3 regions of the Pseudonocardia sp. Ae717_Ps2 genome follow, and region 1 is predicted to be linked to each of the others. Evidence: predicted binding sites of a transcription regulator. Region 1 holds the regulator's gene; each other region holds the start of a gene.
What was found. Region 1 encodes LexA, which represses DNA repair genes until DNA is damaged. Its sites were predicted from a motif close to CGAACACGTGTTCG; they were not measured.
Positions count from the first base shown of each region.

Region 2: the regulator LexA is predicted to act here: its motif matches at 3,125-3,138, upstream of Ae717Ps2_RS17070 (CoA transferase subunit A).
Region 3: the regulator LexA is predicted to act here: its motif matches at 2,404-2,417, upstream of uvrA (excinuclease ABC subunit UvrA).

Region 1 covers NZ_MCIS01000001.1:4,047,619-4,053,440, forward strand. Annotated here, with positions in the region: gene nrdR (transcriptional regulator NrdR) at 12-503, opposite strand; gene Ae717Ps2_RS18530 (hypothetical protein) at 1,130-1,966, opposite strand; gene Ae717Ps2_RS18535 (hypothetical protein) at 2,130-2,354, opposite strand; gene lexA (transcriptional repressor LexA) at 2,597-3,355, shown strand; gene Ae717Ps2_RS36225 (hypothetical protein) at 3,384-4,466, opposite strand; gene hflX (GTPase HflX) at 4,502-5,822, opposite strand, start outside.
Region 2 covers NZ_MCIS01000001.1:3,733,537-3,739,358, forward strand. Annotated here, with positions in the region: gene Ae717Ps2_RS17050 (IclR family transcriptional regulator C-terminal domain-containing protein) at 1-62, opposite strand, end outside; gene Ae717Ps2_RS17055 (lyase family protein) at 59-1,210, opposite strand; gene Ae717Ps2_RS17060 (HAD hydrolase-like protein) at 1,209-1,997, shown strand; gene Ae717Ps2_RS17065 (MOSC domain-containing protein) at 2,066-2,983, shown strand; gene Ae717Ps2_RS17070 (CoA transferase subunit A) at 3,182-3,925, shown strand; gene Ae717Ps2_RS17075 (3-oxoacid CoA-transferase subunit B) at 3,928-4,554, shown strand; gene Ae717Ps2_RS17080 (cytochrome P450) at 4,647-5,822, opposite strand, start outside.
Region 3 covers NZ_MCIS01000001.1:2,091,240-2,097,061, forward strand. Annotated here, with positions in the region: gene Ae717Ps2_RS09985 (MFS transporter) at 1-17, shown strand, start outside; gene Ae717Ps2_RS09990 (hypothetical protein) at 35-334, shown strand; gene Ae717Ps2_RS09995 (DUF2000 domain-containing protein) at 309-752, opposite strand; gene Ae717Ps2_RS10000 (AraC family transcriptional regulator) at 803-1,639, shown strand; gene Ae717Ps2_RS10005 (MBL fold metallo-hydrolase) at 1,649-2,323, opposite strand; gene uvrA (excinuclease ABC subunit UvrA) at 2,691-5,705, shown strand.

The sequences.
Region 1 (5,822 bases):
CGCCGAGCGGCTCACCCGTCCCGGTTGTGGCCGGCCTCGTCGTCGGCTGCTTCCCCGGCAGCCGCCGAACGCAGGTCGGCGATCTCCTTCTCGAAGTCCTCGATGGAGGAGAAGGAGCGATAGACGCTCGCAAATCTCAGGTACGCGACCTCGTCGAGCTCACGCAGCGGCCCGAGGATCGCCAGTCCGACCTCGTGGCTGGGAAGCTCCGCCGCCCCGCGTGCCCGCACGGTCTCCTCGACCCGGTGGGCGAGCTGCTGCAGGTCGTCCTCGTCGACCGGCCGGCCCTGGCACGCCCGCCGAACCCCGCTGACGACCTTCTGTCGACTGAAGGGCTCGGTCACCCCGCTGCGCTTGACGACGGCGAGCACGGCCTCCTCGACCGTGGTGAACCGGCGTCCGCACGAGGTGCAGGACCGGCGCCGACGGGTGCAGGTCCCGTCGTCGGCGGTCCGTGAGTCGATCACGCGGGAATCCGGGTGCCGGCAGAACGGGCAGCGCATGGACGCTCACACCCTCTCCCGTAACGTTCCGGAAACTCTCCGCAGCAATCCATCCCCCCAACCAGTGGCGGAACAACGTCAATGTAACCCCTACATCTAGGGGTCCGCCATCCCGGGGCCCACGCCGCGCCGAGCTTCGCCCGATCGGGATCCGAGCGTTGCACACCACGTTCCGCGACCGGCTCGTCGCCGACGATCATGGAGGGGGACATCGGCGCTGGTGGCGCCGAGGAACGTCACGCGCGGCGCCGTCCGTCGCGCCGCGGGGACCGCGACCGGCGGCCACCCGATGCGGGGACACGCCCTGCCGACGCGCCCGGCGGCTCACCGCCGACGATCCGGCGACATCCCGGCGACCGCCGCCCGACATCCGCGTGCCGGCCCGGCGCATGCCGTCACCCGATGCGACGCCGACACGGCGCCGGATCGCTCCACACCGTCACCGCACCGCCACCGCCGTGACCACGGTCGCCGCGCCGGCACCGCACCACGGCACGCCCGACCGGCTCCGCCCCGGGAGCCCGACACGTCGGCACCGCACCACTGCATGACCCGGGCCGGACACGCCGGCACCACTCCGGGCCACCGGCCCAGCCCACGAGACCGCACCGCGGCCCCGACACTCCTCAGCGCACGGCACCGACCGACGGCACGGCGGCCGCGGGGGCGTTCCAGCCCGCCGCCGCGTCGCCCAGCAGCCCGAGCGCCACCACCGCGGTCGTGGCGCACAGCAGCACCGCGACCCCGGTCAGGAACCGCTCCAGGCGCCCGCGGACCCGGCTGCGGGCCGGGCGGGGGCGGGCCGGGACCAGGCAACGCCGGTCCAGCGGACGGACCGTGCGCGGCGCCGGCACGGCCACCGACCGCGGACCGGACGGCGCCGCGACCCGGGCGGGCCGCACCAGGGTCGCCGTGGAGCCCGGCGCCGAGGTGGTGCAGCGGGGCGTCCGGACCGCGACGTTCGGACCACCGGTGACGCCACGCGGGACCGCCGGACCGACCGGTGCCGCGGTCCGGGCCGCACGCCCGTGAGCCGTCGGACCGTGAGCCGTCGGACCAGGCGCCGTCGGACCGGACGTCGGAACACCGGGCGCCGAGACACCAGGCACCGGGACACCAGGCACCGGGACACCAGGTACCGGGACACCAGGCACCGGGACACCAGGCACCGAGACACCGGCTGCCGAGACACCGGACGCCGTGGCGCGCCGGGAACGGGCGGCGGGGTGCCGCGCGACCGACTCGGTCAGTGCGCGCTCCCGTGCACCGTGGGCGGCCCACCGGTGCGCGGCGCGCGCGACGGCCGACGAGCCGGCACCGGCCGGACCGGCCACACCCTCCGCCGCCCGCACCCGCTCCCGGGCGGCGCGCCGGGCGCGCGAGGTGGGGGTGCCGGGCGCGGGGGCACCGGTCAGGCAGCCGACCGCGCCGTGGTCGCGGATCCGCTCGTCGAGCTCTCGCATGGTTCCTCCTGCCGTCGGACCGCCCGTCCCCCGGGCGGTCTCGTCTCCCCCGCTCCCGACCGGCCCTTCCCCGAGCCCGGTCGAACGGGCGTACGAGCGGTGTAGCACCCGACACCGACAACAACCGCGTCTCCGCAGGTCACCGCACGTGCCGGAGACGCTCTCAGCGTGGCGCGCCGACCGCGGGCGGCACGGCCGGGCCGTGGGCGGCGACGTCGGCGACCACCCCGAGCGCGACGACCGCGGCCGCCGAGGCCAGCAGGACACCCACCGCCGCCACCACGCGGCGCACGGGACCCGGCGTCGGTACGGGCCGCACCGCGCCGGCCGCGGTGCCGACCGGAGCCCGTCCGATGACCGTCATACCCCCGATGACCGCTGCGTCCACGATCGCCACCCCCACTGCCGTTCCCGCTGCCGGTCGCCCCGCGCGGCCGGACGGCGACGCGGACGGCATCCGATCGAACCAGACCGATCGAACTGGTGTTCGATCGAACGCCTGTGCGATGTTCTACCACCACGGCCCGACGGAATCCACGACACGCCCCGGGCGACTTCGAACGCATGTTTGGCGAACGGGCCCGCGACGGCTAGGGTCGTCGCCGTAAGTACCCCGAGGAGGCGAATGCGATGGCAGCGGACGACACCGGACACGGTGGTCCCGGCGTGACCGGCACCGCCGCGGACCGGGGATCCGCGACGGTCCGGGAGTTCCCCGACCCCGCGACCGACACCCGCGGCCTGACCCCGCGGCAGAAGAAGGTCCTGGCCGTCATCCGGGACTGGGTGGACCGGTACGGCTACCCGCCCAGCGTCCGCGAGATCGGTGACGCGGTGGGCCTCACGTCCACCTCGTCGGTGCACCACCAGCTCCGGACCCTGGAGCGCAAGGGCTTCCTCCGGCGCGACCCGAACCGCACCCGCGCGGTCGACGTCCGCAGCCCGGAGCAGATCGCCGGCACCGACGGGTCGGACTCCGACGCCGACACCGCCGAGCTGCGTTCCGCGCGGCCGGCGCCGGCGTTCGTGCCGCTCATCGGCGACATCGCCGCCGGTGGCCCGATCCTGGCCGAGCAGGCCGTGCAGGACGTGTTCCCGCTGCCGCGCGAGATCGTCGGCGAGGGCACGCTGTTCCTGCTCAACGTCAAGGGTGACTCGATGGTCGACGCCGCGATCACCGACGGCGACTGGGTCGTCGTGCGTCAGCAGCCGGTGGCCGAGCAGGGCGAGATCGTGGCCGCGATGATCGACGGCGAGGCGACGGTGAAGACGTTCCGCCGCAAGGACGGGCACATCTGGCTGATGCCGGCGAACGACGCCTACGACCCGATCCCGGGTGACGACGCGTCGATCCTCGGCCGCGTCGTGGCGGTCCTGCGCCGCCTCTGACCTCCTCGGCGGCGCCCGGTTCCCGCGGTCAGCGGGACCGGCGGCGCCGTCCGTGCAGGGACATCGCGACGGCACCGGTCACCAGCAGCACCGCGAGCACCGCCGCCCCGCCCGCGGCGGGCAGCCACGACGGGTACGTGCGGTACTCCGGCACCTCGGCGGGCTGGGCCACGACCGGTGCCCGTGGGCCGGTCGCCGCGGGCACCGCGCCCGGGACGACGGTGATCGCCGCCGCGGTCGGGCCCCGGGCCTCGCTGCCGGAGTGCAATGCACCCCGGCCGTCCGGGGCGATCGCCTCGCCCTGGGCCTCGTCCGGCAACGGCACCGGCAGTGGTGCCCCGCCCAGCGCCGCGACCAGCACGTCGGCCGTCGCCGGTCCGCCGACGGGCAGCGGGAACACCCAGGCGTCGGTGTAGGTCCGCAGCACGGCGGCGCGTCCGCCGTCGGCCCCGGTCGGTGAGACCCCGCCGCCGGTGATCGTGCGGGATCCGGCAGCCCCGAGCGGCCCGCCACCGGTGCCCGACCAGGGCAGCACGACCTGTGCCACCCGACGCAGCGGGACCGGGCCCCCGCCCTCGCGCAGCGGTGCGTCGGGTCGGTACACCCCGGCGGCCCCGGTGGTCTTGTCCACCAGCAGGGGCACGCCGTCGTCGCCGACCAGCAGCGCCTCGACGTCGCGCGGACCGTCCGGATAGTCCAGGTCGTACACGCGTGGCGGCCCGGCCGGGGGCAGCACGACGAGCCGGACCGAGCCACGCTGTGCCCCGTTGTCACCGGTGTCGGCGAGCCAGAGATCCCCGCCCGGCCCGAGCCCGAGGTCCTCGACGTCGGTGACCGGGACGTCGGCCTGCCGGGTTCCGGTGACTGCGCAGCCGGACGGGTCCAGGGTGAACGTCCGCGCGGTCCCCCCGCCGTCGACGATCGCGTGGTACCGCTGCGGGGCTCCGCCGGGCGGGCCCTGCGCGACCAGCCCGGACAGCTCCGCCAGCCGCGGATCGTCGACGGTGCAGACCGGGTGCGCCCCGGGCGGCGGCGCGGCCGCACCCGTGAGCGCACCGGCCAGGCAGAGGACAGTGGTCAGGCAGACGACAATGGTCAGGCGGCGGGCCACGACCCCCGGACGCGGCCGCCCACCCGGCCGCCCATTCAGTGGCCCGCTGCCGTCGCCGGCAGGTCGGCGCCGGTCCCGATCGGGACGGCAGAGCCCGCCACCGCGAACGGCAGCACCGCGGTGCCCAGCTCCGGCTTCACCCGCGCCCGGATCCGGGTGCCGTCGGCGGTGTGGGACTCGGCGAGGATCTCGCCGTCGTCGTGCAGCCGCGCGACCAGCGCACCCTCGGTGTAGGGCAGCAGGAGGTCGACCTCGTAGTCCGGGCGCGGCAGGCGCTCGGCGATGTGCTCGCGGAGCCGGTCGATCCCGGTGCCGCTGTGTGCCGAGACGAACACGGCGTCCGGCTGGGCGTGCCGCAGCCGGGCCAGCGCGAGGTCACCGGCCGCGTCGATCTTGTTGATCACGAGCAGCTCGGGGGGCATCGTGTCGCCCGCGGCCTCCCCCACCTCGACGAGCACCTGACGGACCGCGGCGATCTGGTCGTCGGGCAGCGGGTCGGACCCGTCGACGACGTGCACCAGCAGGTCGGCCCGGGCGGCCTCCTCCAGCGTGGAGCGGAACGCCTCGACGAGCTGGTGCGGCAGGTGCCGCACGAACCCGACGGTGTCGGTGAGGGTGTAGTCGTGCCCGTCGGGCGTCTGTGCCTTGCGGGTGGTCGGGTCCAGCGTCGCGAACAACGCGTCCTGCACCAGAACCCCGGCGTCGGTGAGCTGGTTGAGCAGGCTCGACTTGCCCGCGTTGGTGTAGCCGACGATCGCGACCGAGGGGATCTCGTTGCGGCGACGGCTGCCGCGCTGGGTCTCGCGGACCTGGCGCATCGCACCGATCTCGCGGCGCAGCTTCGACATCCGCGCGCGGATGCGGCGCCGATCCAGCTCGATCTTCGTCTCACCGGGGCCACGGCCACCGATACCGACGCCGCCCGCGGCCCGGCCACCGACCTGCCGGGACAGCGCCTCACCCCAGCCGCGCAGCCGCGGCAGCAGGTAGGACAGCTGCGCGAGCTCGACCTGGGCCTTGCCGTCCCGGGAGCGGGCGTGCTGGGCGAAGATGTCGAGGATCAGCGCGGTCCGGTCGATGACCTTGACCTTGAGCCGCTCCTCCAGCTGACGGAGCTGGCCGGGTGACAGCTCGCCGTCGCAGATCACGGTGTCGGCGCCGGTGGCGCGGACGACCCCGAGCAGCTCCTCGACCTTGCCGGAGCCGATGAACGTGGCCGGGTCCGGGCTGGAGCGGCGCTGCACGAGGCCGTCCATCACCTCGGAACCGGCGGTCTCGGCGAGGCGGGCCAGCTCGGTCATCGAGTTGTCGGCCTGCTCGGCCGTGCCCTCGGTCCAGACACCGACGAGCACGACC
Region 2 (5,822 bases), 310 kb from region 1:
GACCGGATGACGGCCAGACCGCGGGCCAGCGAGCGGACCTGCTCGGTGCGCGGGGCGCTCATCCGGGCCGCCCGGCGAGGACGGTGTCGACCAGGTCGGCGGCGTGCCCGGTGCCCGAGCCCTGGGCGCCCGCGGCGAGGGCGAGGTTGCGGGCCATCGCCCCGGGGTGCACCTGCAGTCCCTCCAGGCTCACCCGCAGCCGGGCCGCGGCACCCGCGGTGACCCGCAGCAGCGCGACGAGCGTCTCCCACTCCGCGTGCCAGGCCCCGGCGGCGCGCTGGAACTCCTGCTCGGCGCCCGCGAGCAGCGTCGCGACCAGGCCGGGGGCGCGCTTCGCGGCGCCACGGGCGGTGACGGCGGCGGCCGGGTTGCGCTTGTGCGGCATCGACGACGAGTCCCCCGGCGCGGACTCCGACACCTCGCCGAGCTCGGTGGCGGACAGCAGCACCACGTCGCCCGCGGGCTTCGCACAGGCCCCGGCGGCGACGCCGAGTGCCCCGGCGAGCTCGCCGACGCGGCTGCGTTCGGTGTGCCACGGCACGCCCTGCGGGGCGAGCCCGAGCCGCGCGGCCAGTGCGTCGGCGACGGCCGGGCCGTGCGGGTGGACGGCCGCGAGGGTGCCCGCGGCGCCGCCGTAGGAGACCGGCAGGGCGTCGAGCACCCGGTCGAGACCGGTGCGCGCCCGGTCCAGCCCGGTGCACCAGGTCGCGGCGACCAGGCCGAAGGTGGTGGGCAACGCCTGCTGGCCGAGGGTGCGGGCCGCGCACGGGGTGCCGCGGTGGGCGGCGGCGAGCGCGGCCGCGGCGTCGGCGCAGGCCGTGAGGTCGGTGACGATGCGGTGCCCGGCCCGGCGGGTGAGCAGCATCAGCGCGGTGTCCATGACGTCCTGGCTGGTCGCGCCCGGGTGCACCGCCCGCTCGGCGCCGGGCTGGATCCGCGCCGCGGCCGCCTTGAGCCGTTTGACCAGCGGGATGACCGGGTTGCCGCCCTCGACCGACTCGGCGGCCAGCGTGTGCGGGTCGAGGCCCGCGACGGCGGCGACGGCGCGTTCCACCGCGTCGGCGTCGTGCTCGGCGACCGCGCCCTGCTCGGCGGCGACGGCCGACAGCGCCAGCTCGACCTCCAGCAGGGCGGCGATCCACGCGCCGTCGTCGAGCAGGCCGTCGACCCGGTCGGTACCGGACAGGGGCCCGAGCAACGTGTTCGCCATGCGTACGAGCGTACGGCTTGCGACCGCCGGGGAGGAGGACGCCCGCGTCGCCCGGCAGGCAGAATGGCCCGACGTGTTGACCCACATCCTGCTCGACCTCGACGGCACCCTCGTCGACTCCGCCCCCGGCATCCTCGGCTCGATGCGCCGCGCCATCGACGAGGTGGGCCTGGACGTCCCCGAGTCCGCGCTCGGCACCCACCTGCTCGGCCCGCCGCTGTACCGCAGCCTGCCCCCGATCCTCGGCGAGGAGGGCGCCGCCGCGGTGCTGCCGGTGTACCGGCGGATCTACGGCGACGAGGACGGCTGCCTGGACTGCACTCCGTACCCCGGCGTCGAGGAGCTGCTGCGCGCGCTGTCCGCGGCCGGCGTGACGATGGCCCTGGCCACCAGCAAGGCCGAGCCGCCGGCCCGGCGGATCATCGCCCACCACGGCTGGACCGACCTGTTCACCGAGATCGTCGGCGACACGCGCACCGCGGACCGGCCGACCAAGGGCGCCGTGGTCGCCGAGGCCCTGCGCCGGCTCGGGCACCCGTCCGGTGCCGACGAGCCGTTGATGGTCGGCGACCGGCTGCACGACGTCGAGGGCGCCGCCGAGCACGGCCTGCGCTGCGTCGGCGCGGGCTGGGGCTACGCCGAGCCCGGTGAGCTGGTCGCGGCGGGCGCGGACACCGTCTACGACTCCGCGGACGAGCTCCGGGTCGCCCTGCTGAGCCGAACGGGTGGTCCGACAGGGCGGGACGGCGCATCCGCGGCGACCCTCCCCCGGCAGTCCCTCAGCTGAGACCCGGCCGGGCGGCCCCCTCCGTCCGACCCGTGCCGGGGACGCGGACGGGCCGATATACACCGGACATGACGGTCGTCGCGCTGTACCGGTACCCGGTCAAGTCCATGCTCGGTGAGTCCCTGACCCGGGCCACCGTCAGCGGGCGGGGGTTGCTGGGCGACCGCGCCTATGCGGTGCTCGACACCGAGACCGGGAGCATCGCCAGCGCCAAGGTGCCCAGGCGCTGGCTCGGACTGCTCGGCTTCGCGGCCCGGTTCGTCGCCGAGCCGGTGCCCGGGGAGCCGCTGCCGCCGGTCGAGATCACCTTCCCGGACGGCTCGGTCCTGCGCAGCGACGACGAGGGCCTGGACACCGCGCTGTCGGCCGCGCTCGGGCGGGACGTGTCGCTGGTCTCGGTCCCGCCGGAGGGCAGCCACTTCGAGGAGCTGTGGCCCGACATCGAGGGCCTCACCCCGCAGCAGCTCGCCCCGCGCGCGCTCATCGACGCCACGACGACCCGGCACGAGGACTCCGGCGAGGCCATCAGCCGGTTCGACATCTCCGCGTTCGGGGCGCCGGGCACGTTCTTCGACCTGTCGTCGCTGCACGTGCTCACCGAGTCCACCCTCGACCGGCTCCGCGAGCTCGCGCCGGAGGCGACCTTCGACGCGCTGCGCTACCGGCCGAACATCGTGCTCCGCGCCGACTCATCCCCCGACGGCGGCCACGGCTTCGTCGAGAACGACTGGCCGGGCAGCACGTCGACGATCGGCGAGGAGGTCCGGGTCTCCTTCTCCTTCGCCACCATGCGGTGCGTCATGACGACGCTCCCCCAGGGCGACCTGCCCGACGACCCGGACACCCTGCGCACGATCGCGAAGCACAACCGCATCGAGATCCCGCAGATCGGCGGGGTCTGGGCGTGCGCGGGCGTGTACGCCGAGGTCGCCGCGGGCGGGGAGATCGCCGTCGGCGACCCGCACACCGCCCCCGCCCCGGCCTGACCCGCGCCGCGCCCGCCCGACCGACGGTGCGCCGCGACGGCGGCGGTCGTCGAGATGCAGCTCAGCGGGGTACGGGGCACCCTCGGGCCCCGCTGAGCTGCATCTCGGCGCGTGGACGCCACTCCGGCAGTGTTCGCAGAGCGAACACTTGTGCGTCTGTCGTACGCCGCGTACCGTCGTCGGCGACGGAGGTGAGTGATGGACAAGGTGGTGGCATCCGCCGCGGAGGCGGTCGCCGACATCGGCGACGGGGCGTCGCTCGCGGTCGGCGGGTTCGGCATGTCCGGGGTTCCGACGGTGCTGATCGCGGCGCTGCTGGAACAGGGCGCGACGGACCTGGAGACGATCTCGAACAACCTGGGCGTCGACGGCTTCGGCCTGGGCACCCTGCTCGCCGCCGGGCGCATCCGGCGCACGATCGGCTCCTACGTCGGCAACAACAAGGAGTTCGCCCGCCAGTACCTCGCCGGCGAGCTGGAGCTGGAGCTGACCCCGCAGGGCACCCTCGCCGAGCGACTGCGGGCCGGCGGCGCGGGCATCCCGGCGTTCTACACCCCGGCCGGGGTCGGCACGCTGGTCGCCGAGGGCGGGCTGCCCTGGCGCTACGCGGCCGACGGCTCGGTCGCCGTCGAGTCCCCGGCGAAGGAGACCCGCGAGTTCGACGGCGTGACCTACGTCCTCGAGCGTGCCCTCACCCCGGACTTCGCGCTGGTCCACGCCTGGAAGGGCGACCGGCACGGCAACCTGGTGTTCCGGCGCGCGGCGCGCAACTTCAACCCGGACTGCGCCGCGGCCGGGCGGACGACGATCGCCCAGGTCGAGCACCTGGTCGAGCCCGGGGAGATCGACCCCGACGAGGTCCACACCCCCGGCATCCACGTGCACCGCGTGCTGCACGTCCCCGACGTCGAGAAGCCGGTCGAGTTCAGGACGGTGCGTTGACCATGGCCCTCAACCGTGACGAGATGGCCGCCCGGGTCGCGGCGGAGCTGCCCGACGGCGCGTACGTCAACCTCGGCATCGGCATGCCGACCCTGGTCCCCGGGCACATCCCCGAGGGCCGGACGGTCGTGCTGCACTCGGAGAACGGGATCCTCGGCGTCGGCCCCTACCCCACCGACGACGAGGTCGACCCCGACCTCATCAACGCCGGCAAGGAGACCGTCACCGTCGCCGCCGGTGCCGCCTTCTTCGGCTCCGCCGAGAGCTTCGGCCAGATCCGGGCCGGGAAGCTCGACGTGGCCGTCCTGGGCGGGATGGAGGTCGCCGCGAACGGCGATCTCGCGAACTGGGCGATCCCCGGCAAGATGATCAAGGGGATGGGCGGCGCGATGGACCTCGTCCACGGCGCGCGCTCGGTGATCGTGATGATGGACCACGTCTCCAAGGACGGGTCCCCCAAGATCGTGGAGCGGTGCTCGCTGCCGATCACCGGCCTCGGCTGCGTCACGAAGATCGTCACCGACCTGGCCGTGATCGACGTGACGCCGGACGGGCTCGCACTGGTCGAGACCGCGCCCGGCGTCACCGCCGACGAGGTCCGGGAGAAGACCGGCGCTCCGCTGCGCTGACCCCGACCCGCTGCACCGACGGCCGCCCCGCCGGGTCCACGCCGGCCCCGCCGGGCGCGCCCCCTCGGTCGCGTCCGGCGGCGGCGCGTCCCTCAGGCGGGCGCGCCCGGCGTGACCGGCAGCCGGGACAGGCCCCGGACCAGCGTCGACTCGCGGTAGACGAGCTCCGAGGGGTCGACGGCCAGCGCCAGGTCCGGTCGCTGCGCGATGAGCTTGCCGATCGCCACCCGCCCCTCGGTGCGGGCCAGCTGCGCGCCCAGGCAGAAGTGGATGCCGTGCCCGAAGAACACCCCGGACGAGGAGTCCCGGGTGATGTCGAGGCGATCCGGGTCCGCCAGCCACTCCGGGTCCCGGTTCGCCGCGGCGAGCCCCAGCATCACGGTCGATCCGGCGGGGATGGTCACCCCGGAGTACTCGACGTCCTCGCTGGCGAAGCGCATCGGGGCGTTGGAGACCGGGGACTCGAAGCGCAGGAACTCCTCCACCGCCGAGTTGATCAGCGACGGGTCGGCCTTCAGCCGGGCGTGCTGCTCGGGGTGGGTCAGCAGGGCGAGCACGCCGTTGCCGATCAGGTTGACCGTGGTCTCGTGCCCGGCGATGAGCAACAGGGTCGCCATCGCGACGAGCTCCTCGGAGGACAGCCGGTCGCCGTCGGCGTCGCTGACGGCGAGCAGGCCGGAGAGCAGGGCGTCGTCGGGCTCGGTGCGCTTGCGCTCGATCAGCTCGGCGAGGTAGCCGTTCAGGCTGCCCATCGCGGCGAACTTCTCCTCCTGCGGGGAGTCGTCGACCAGCACCGACGACCACGCGGAGAACTTGTCGCGGTCCTCGGCGGGCACGCCCAGCAGCTCGCAGATGACCAGCACCGGGACGAGGAACGCGTACTGGCGCATGAGGTCGACGGGGCCCTCGGCAGGCAGCGCGTCGAGCAGCTCCTGGGTGATCTCCTCGACCCTGGGCTGCAGGTCGTTCATCCGCCGCACGGTGAACGAGCGGCCGACGAGCTTGCGCAGCCGGGTGTGGTCCGGCGGGTCCATCAGGATCATCATCGGGATCGGCGCGGCCGGCTGGCCCTCGCGCTGGTCGGCGGGCAGCGTGTACCGCCAGTCCTTGCTCAGCCGCGGGTCGACGAACGCGGCGCGGACGTCGGCGTACCGGCTGATCAGCCACACCTTCCCGTCCGGAAGTGCGAGCTCCCGCACCCGCTCCTCGGTGCGCAGGGCCGCGTAGGCGGGGTGCGGGTCGGTCCAGAAGTCGCCCGAGAACAGGTC
Region 3 (5,822 bases), 2.0 Mb from region 1:
TGGAGGAACTGGGCTGAGGGGGCATCCTGGCGGCGTGAGCCAGGCCCTGTACGAGATCACCGTCAACGCGCTGCTCGACCGCGACCGCCCGCTCACCCGCGCCGACTGGGACGCCGCCGTCGCCCGGGTGGGCGGGCACCGCGTGCCGCAGCTGCTCGCCGAGCTCACCGACGCCGGGCTGGTCGGCGCGGACCTGCTGCCCGAGGTCGTCGCCGCGGCGTGGGCGTCGGCCGACCGGCCGCTGGACCGGCTCCCGGCGGCGCGCTGGCGGGAGCTGTTCGACGACGCCGGGCTGGCCGCACCGGCCGTCACGGATGGGTCGTCGTCCCCTTGAGGATCTTGTCGACGGCGTTGCGCGGCCCGTGCAGCGCCAGCCCGACCAGGTCGAGCTCCTCGGCCCGGGCCACCGCGACCACGGCACGGTTGTCGTGGTCGTTGCCGGTGCCGAACATCGCGGAGGTGAACACCGCCACCGGCAGTCCGCGGCCGACCGCCCGGGCCCGGCAGGCCGCGAGCGTCGTCGCGTCCCCGGCGCGCACGAGCACCGGCAGACCGAGGGTCGGCAGGTAGGCGGTGCCGTCGGCGTCGGCGTAGGGCTCGCCGATCAGCTCGGGGACACCGGCGGCGACACCGGCGGCGAGGAAGGCGGTCACGTTCGCGACCTGCCAGCCGAGCAGGTCGTCACGCAGCACGACGGCGATCTTGGTGGCGGGGCGATCGGAGGAGACGGGGAGCAGGGCGGTGTCGGTCACGCCGTCGATCCTCGGGCGGCAGGACCCCTGCACTCTTGTACGTTCCGCACATGTCCGGAACCGGTTCGCGGGCGGCGGGCGAGGCCGTCACCGCCTGGCGGCCGCAGCGCGTGCCGGGCATCACGGAGGTGCTGCACGCGCGCTTCGTCCGGCACCGGTACCCGCTGCACGCGCACTCCACGTGGACGGTCCTGATCGTCGACGACGGCGCCGTGCGCTACGACCTGGACCGGCGACCGCACGGGACCGAGGAGGCCCCGATGACGCTGCTGCCGCCGCTGGTCGCGCACGACGGACGCGCGGCGGGCGGCTCCGGTTTCCGCAAGCGGGTCCTCTACCTCGACCCCGCCGCCCTCGACCCGGGGGCGTCCGGGACGGACGGGCTGGTCGGCCCCGCGGTCGACCGGCCGGGGGTGGCCGACCCCCTCCTGCGCCGCAGGCTCGACGAGCTGCACCGCGCGCTGGCGGTGCCGGGGGAGGAGCTGCACGCCGAGAGCCGCCTCGCACTCGTCGCCGAACGTCTCGCCCGGCACCTGGACCCGACCGCCGGGCCCGGCCCGGCGCCGCCGACGGACCTGGCCGGCCGGCTGCGGGACCTGCTCGACTCCCGGCTCGTCGACGGTGTGACCCTCGCCGAGGCCGGGCGCCTGTTGCACGCCCACCCCGGCCACCTGGTCCGCACCTTCTCGCGCCGCTTCGGGCTCCCGCCGCACCGCTACCTCGACGCCCGCCGCGTCGAGCGGGCGCGGTCGCTGCTGCTGGACGGGACGCCGCCGGCCGCGGCCGCCGCGGCGGTGGGGTTCCACGACCAGGCCCACCTGCACCGCCGGTTCGTGCGGCTGGTCGGTGTCACGCCCGGCCGCTACGCCCGCAGCGGCCCGGCGTGACGCCGAGGGTCACCAGCCCCGTGACCGCCACTCGGGGATGCTCGGCCGCTCCGCCCCGAGCGTCGAGTCGTCACCGTGGCCCGGGTAGAACCAGGTGTCGTCGTCGAGCCGGTCGAACACCCGCTCCTCGAGGTCACTGATCAGCTGCGCGTTGTCCTCCGCCGACCAGGTCTTGCCCGGCCCACCCGGGAACAGGCTGTCCCCGGTGAACAGGTGCGGCCGGTCCTCCCCGCGGTAGAGCAGCGCCACCGAGCCCGGCGTGTGCCCGCGCAGGTGGATGACCTCCAGCTCGATCTCACCGAAGGCGATCGTGTCGCCGTGCTCGACGAACTCGTCCATCGGGGCGGGGAGCTCCGGCGCGTCCAGCGGGTGGGCGATCAGCCGCGGCTCGAACATGCCCGCGATCGCGCCCAGCGCCTGCCAGTGGTCGGCGTGGCGGTGGGTGGTGACCAGGTGGCGCAGGTCCGGGCGCTCGTCCGCGGCGCCGATGAGGTCGGCGATGCGGGTCGGCTCGGCCGCCGCGTCGATCAGCAGCGCCTCGTTGCTCTGCTTGCACACGAGCAGGTAGGCGTTGTTGTCCATCTCGCCGACCGAGATCTTGCTGATGCTCAGCCGCTCCAGGTCGCGGCGGATGGCCGCGCCGCCCGGCTCGGTGTGACCGGTGTAGTTCTCCAGGACGTCCACGAGCGGGAGGGTAGCGGCCCGTCCCGACATCCCGCGGTGGGGAGAACCCGCCGGTCGCACGCACGGGGCCGCTGACGGATCGAACAGGCGTGCGAGTACCGTGCGCGGTGGACCGACCGGCGCGTACCGAGGTGCATCCACCGCGCCGGACCACCGCCGGGCCCCGCTCACCGGGTTCCTGTCGGGGGTCGCACCTAGCATCGACGGCGGACGAGGGGACGAACCTCACCGGCCACGGGTGCCCGGTCCGGGAATGTCCGTCAGCCCGCGGGCGTCACAACCGGGTCCGACCCGGACGGCACCGCCACCCCAGGAGGCGCGCAACGTGAGCGACCACAGCACCGACCGCCGCGACGCCGGCACCGCCCTGTCCCCGGGCGCGTCGCCGGTCCCGGAGGGGCCGAAGCTGGTCGTGCGCGGTGCGCGCGAGCACAACCTGCAGGGCATCGACATCGACCTGCCCCGCGACAGCATGATCGTCTTCACCGGGCTGTCCGGGTCCGGCAAGTCCAGCCTCGCGTTCGACACGATCTTCGCCGAGGGGCAGCGGCGCTACGTCGAGTCCCTCTCGGCGTACGCGCGCCAGTTCCTCGGGCAGATGGACAAGCCCGACGTGGACTTCATCGAGGGCCTGTCCCCGGCGGTCTCGATCGACCAGAAGTCGACCAACCGCAACCCGCGCTCGACGGTCGGCACGATCACCGAGATCCACGACTACCTGCGGCTGCTCTACGCGCGCGCCGGCATCCCGCACTGCCCGACCTGCGGCGAGCGGATCGAGAAGCAGACCCCGCAGCAGATCGTCGACCAGGTGCTGGAGATGGAGCAGGGCAGCCGCTTCCAGGTGCTCGCGCCGGTCGTGCGGACCCGTAAGGGCGAGTTCGTCGACCTGTTCGGGAACCTGCAGGCCCAGGGCTACTCCCGCGTCCTCGTCGACGGCACGGTCCACCCGCTGTCGGACCCGCCGAAGCTGAAGAAGCAGGAGAAGCACGACATCGCCGTCGTCGTCGACCGGCTCTCGGTGAAGGCGACGGCCAAGCAGCGGCTCACCGACTCGGTGGAGACCGCGCTGCGGCTGGCCGACGGCCTGGTCGTGCTGGACTTCGTGGACCTGCCCGACGACGACCCGCAGCGCGAGCGCCGCTTCTCCGAGAAGATGGCCTGCCCGAACGGGCACACCCTCGCCGTCGACGACCTCGAGCCCCGCACCTTCTCCTTCAACTCGCCCTACGGCGCCTGCCCGGCCTGCTCCGGCATCGGCATCAAGAAGGAGGTCGACCCGGAGCTGGTCGTCCCCGACCCGGACCTGTCCCTCGGCGACGGCGCCATCGCGCCCTGGTCGTCCGGACACAACGCGGACTACTTCGGCCGGCTGCTGTCCGGCCTGGCCACCGCGGTCGGGTTCCGGATGGACACCCCCTGGCGCAAGCTCCCCGCCGCCGCGCAGAAGGCGGTCCTGCACGGCAGCGACGACCAGGTCCACGTGCGCTACCGCAACCGCTACGGCCGCGAGCGCTCGTACTACGCCAACTTCGAGGGCGTGATGCCGTTCCTCGAGCGTCGCCTGGAGCAGACCGAGTCCGAGTCGCAGCGGGAGCGCTACGAGGGCTACATGCGCGACATCCCCTGCCCGGCGTGCAACGGCGCCCGGCTGCGTCCCGAGGTGCTGTCGGTGACCCTGCCGCACCGCGACCTGGGGGAGCGGTCGATCGCGCAGGTGTCGAACATGTCGGTGGCCGAGTGCTCACAGTTCCTGAACGGCATGGTGCTCGACGACCGGCAGGCGATGATCGCCGGTGCGGTGCTCAAGGAGGTGCAGGCCCGGCTGGGCTTCCTGCTCGACGTCGGGCTGGACTACCTGTCGCTGGACCGTGCCGCGGGCACGCTGTCCGGTGGCGAGGCGCAGCGGATCCGGCTGGCCACCCAGATCGGCTCCGGCCTGGTCGGGGTCCTCTACGTGCTCGACGAGCCGTCGATCGGGCTGCACCAGCGCGACAACCGGCGGCTGATCGACACGTTGACCCGGCTCAAGGAGCTGGGGAACACGCTGATCGTCGTCGAGCACGACGAGGACACCATCCGCGCCTCGGACTGGGCGGTGGACATCGGCCCCGGCGCCGGCGAGCACGGCGGCCGCGTCGTGCACTCGGGCACCATCGCCGACCTGGAGTCGCACGACACCTCGCTGACCGGCGCCTACCTGTCCGGGCGCAAGTCGATCCCGCTGCCCGAGCGCCGGGTGCTCGACCACGACCGCAGGCTGACCATCGTCGGCGCGCGGGAGCACAACCTGCGCGGCATCGACGTCGACATCCCGCTCGGTGGCCTGGTGTCGATCACCGGGGTCTCCGGGTCCGGCAAGTCGACGCTGATCAACGACATCCTCGCCACGGTGCTGGCGAACCGGCTCAACGGCGCCCGCCAGGTCCCCGGCAGGCACACCCGGATCAACGGCGTCGACGAGCTCGACAAGCTCGTCCGGGTCGACCAGTCGCCGATCGGGCGGACCCCGCGGTCCAACCCGGCGACCTACACCGGCGTGTGGGACAAGGTCCGCAAGCTGTTCGCCGCGACCACCGAGGCGAAGGTCCGCGGCTACGCCGAGGGCCGCTTCTCCTTCAACGTCAAGGGTGGCCGCTGCGAGGCGTGCACCGGCGACGGCACGATCAAGATCGAGATGAACTTCCTGCCGGACGTCTACGTGCCGTGCGAGGTCTGCAAGGGGGCCCGGTACAACCGGGAGACCCTGGAGGTCCACTACAAGGGCAAGACCGTCGCCGACGTCCTGGACATGCCGATCGAGGAGGCCGCCGAGTTCTTCGAGCCGATCACCTCGATCGCCCGCTACCTGCGGACCCTGGTCGACGTCGGCCTCGGCTACGTCCGGCTCGGGCAGCCCGCGCCGACGCTGTCCGGCGGTGAGGCCCAGCGGGTCAAGCTCGCCAGCGAGCTGCAGAAGCGCAGCAACGGCCGCACCGTCTACATCCTCGACGAGCCGACCACCGGCCTGCACTTCGAGGACATCCGCAAGCTCCTCGCCGTCATCCAGGGGCTGGCGGACAAGGGCAACACGGTGATCGTGATCGAGCACAACCTCGACGTCATCAAGACCTCGGACTGGGTCATCGACATGGGCCCGGAGGGCGGCTCGGGCGGTGGCACCGTGGTGGCGCAGGGGACACCGGAGCAGATCGCGGCGCACCCCGACAGCCACACCGGCCGGTTCCTGCGTGATCTGGTCACCCCGGACCACACCCCGGTCACACCGGCCCGGCGGCGGGCCGCGTCGTCGAAGGGCAGTGGAAGCGGCACGGGGACCGCGGCCGCGGGCCGGTCGACGACCGCACGGCGAAGTCGGGCCAAGGCGGCCAGCGCGGGCTGAGCCCCGCCCCGGGCCGGGGTCCGCGCAGGTCCCGGTCCGACCCCGCGTTCCCGGCGCACCGGCGGCCTGTTACCCTCGGGAATGCGACCACCCGGGATCGCGTTGTCACGTGTGTTC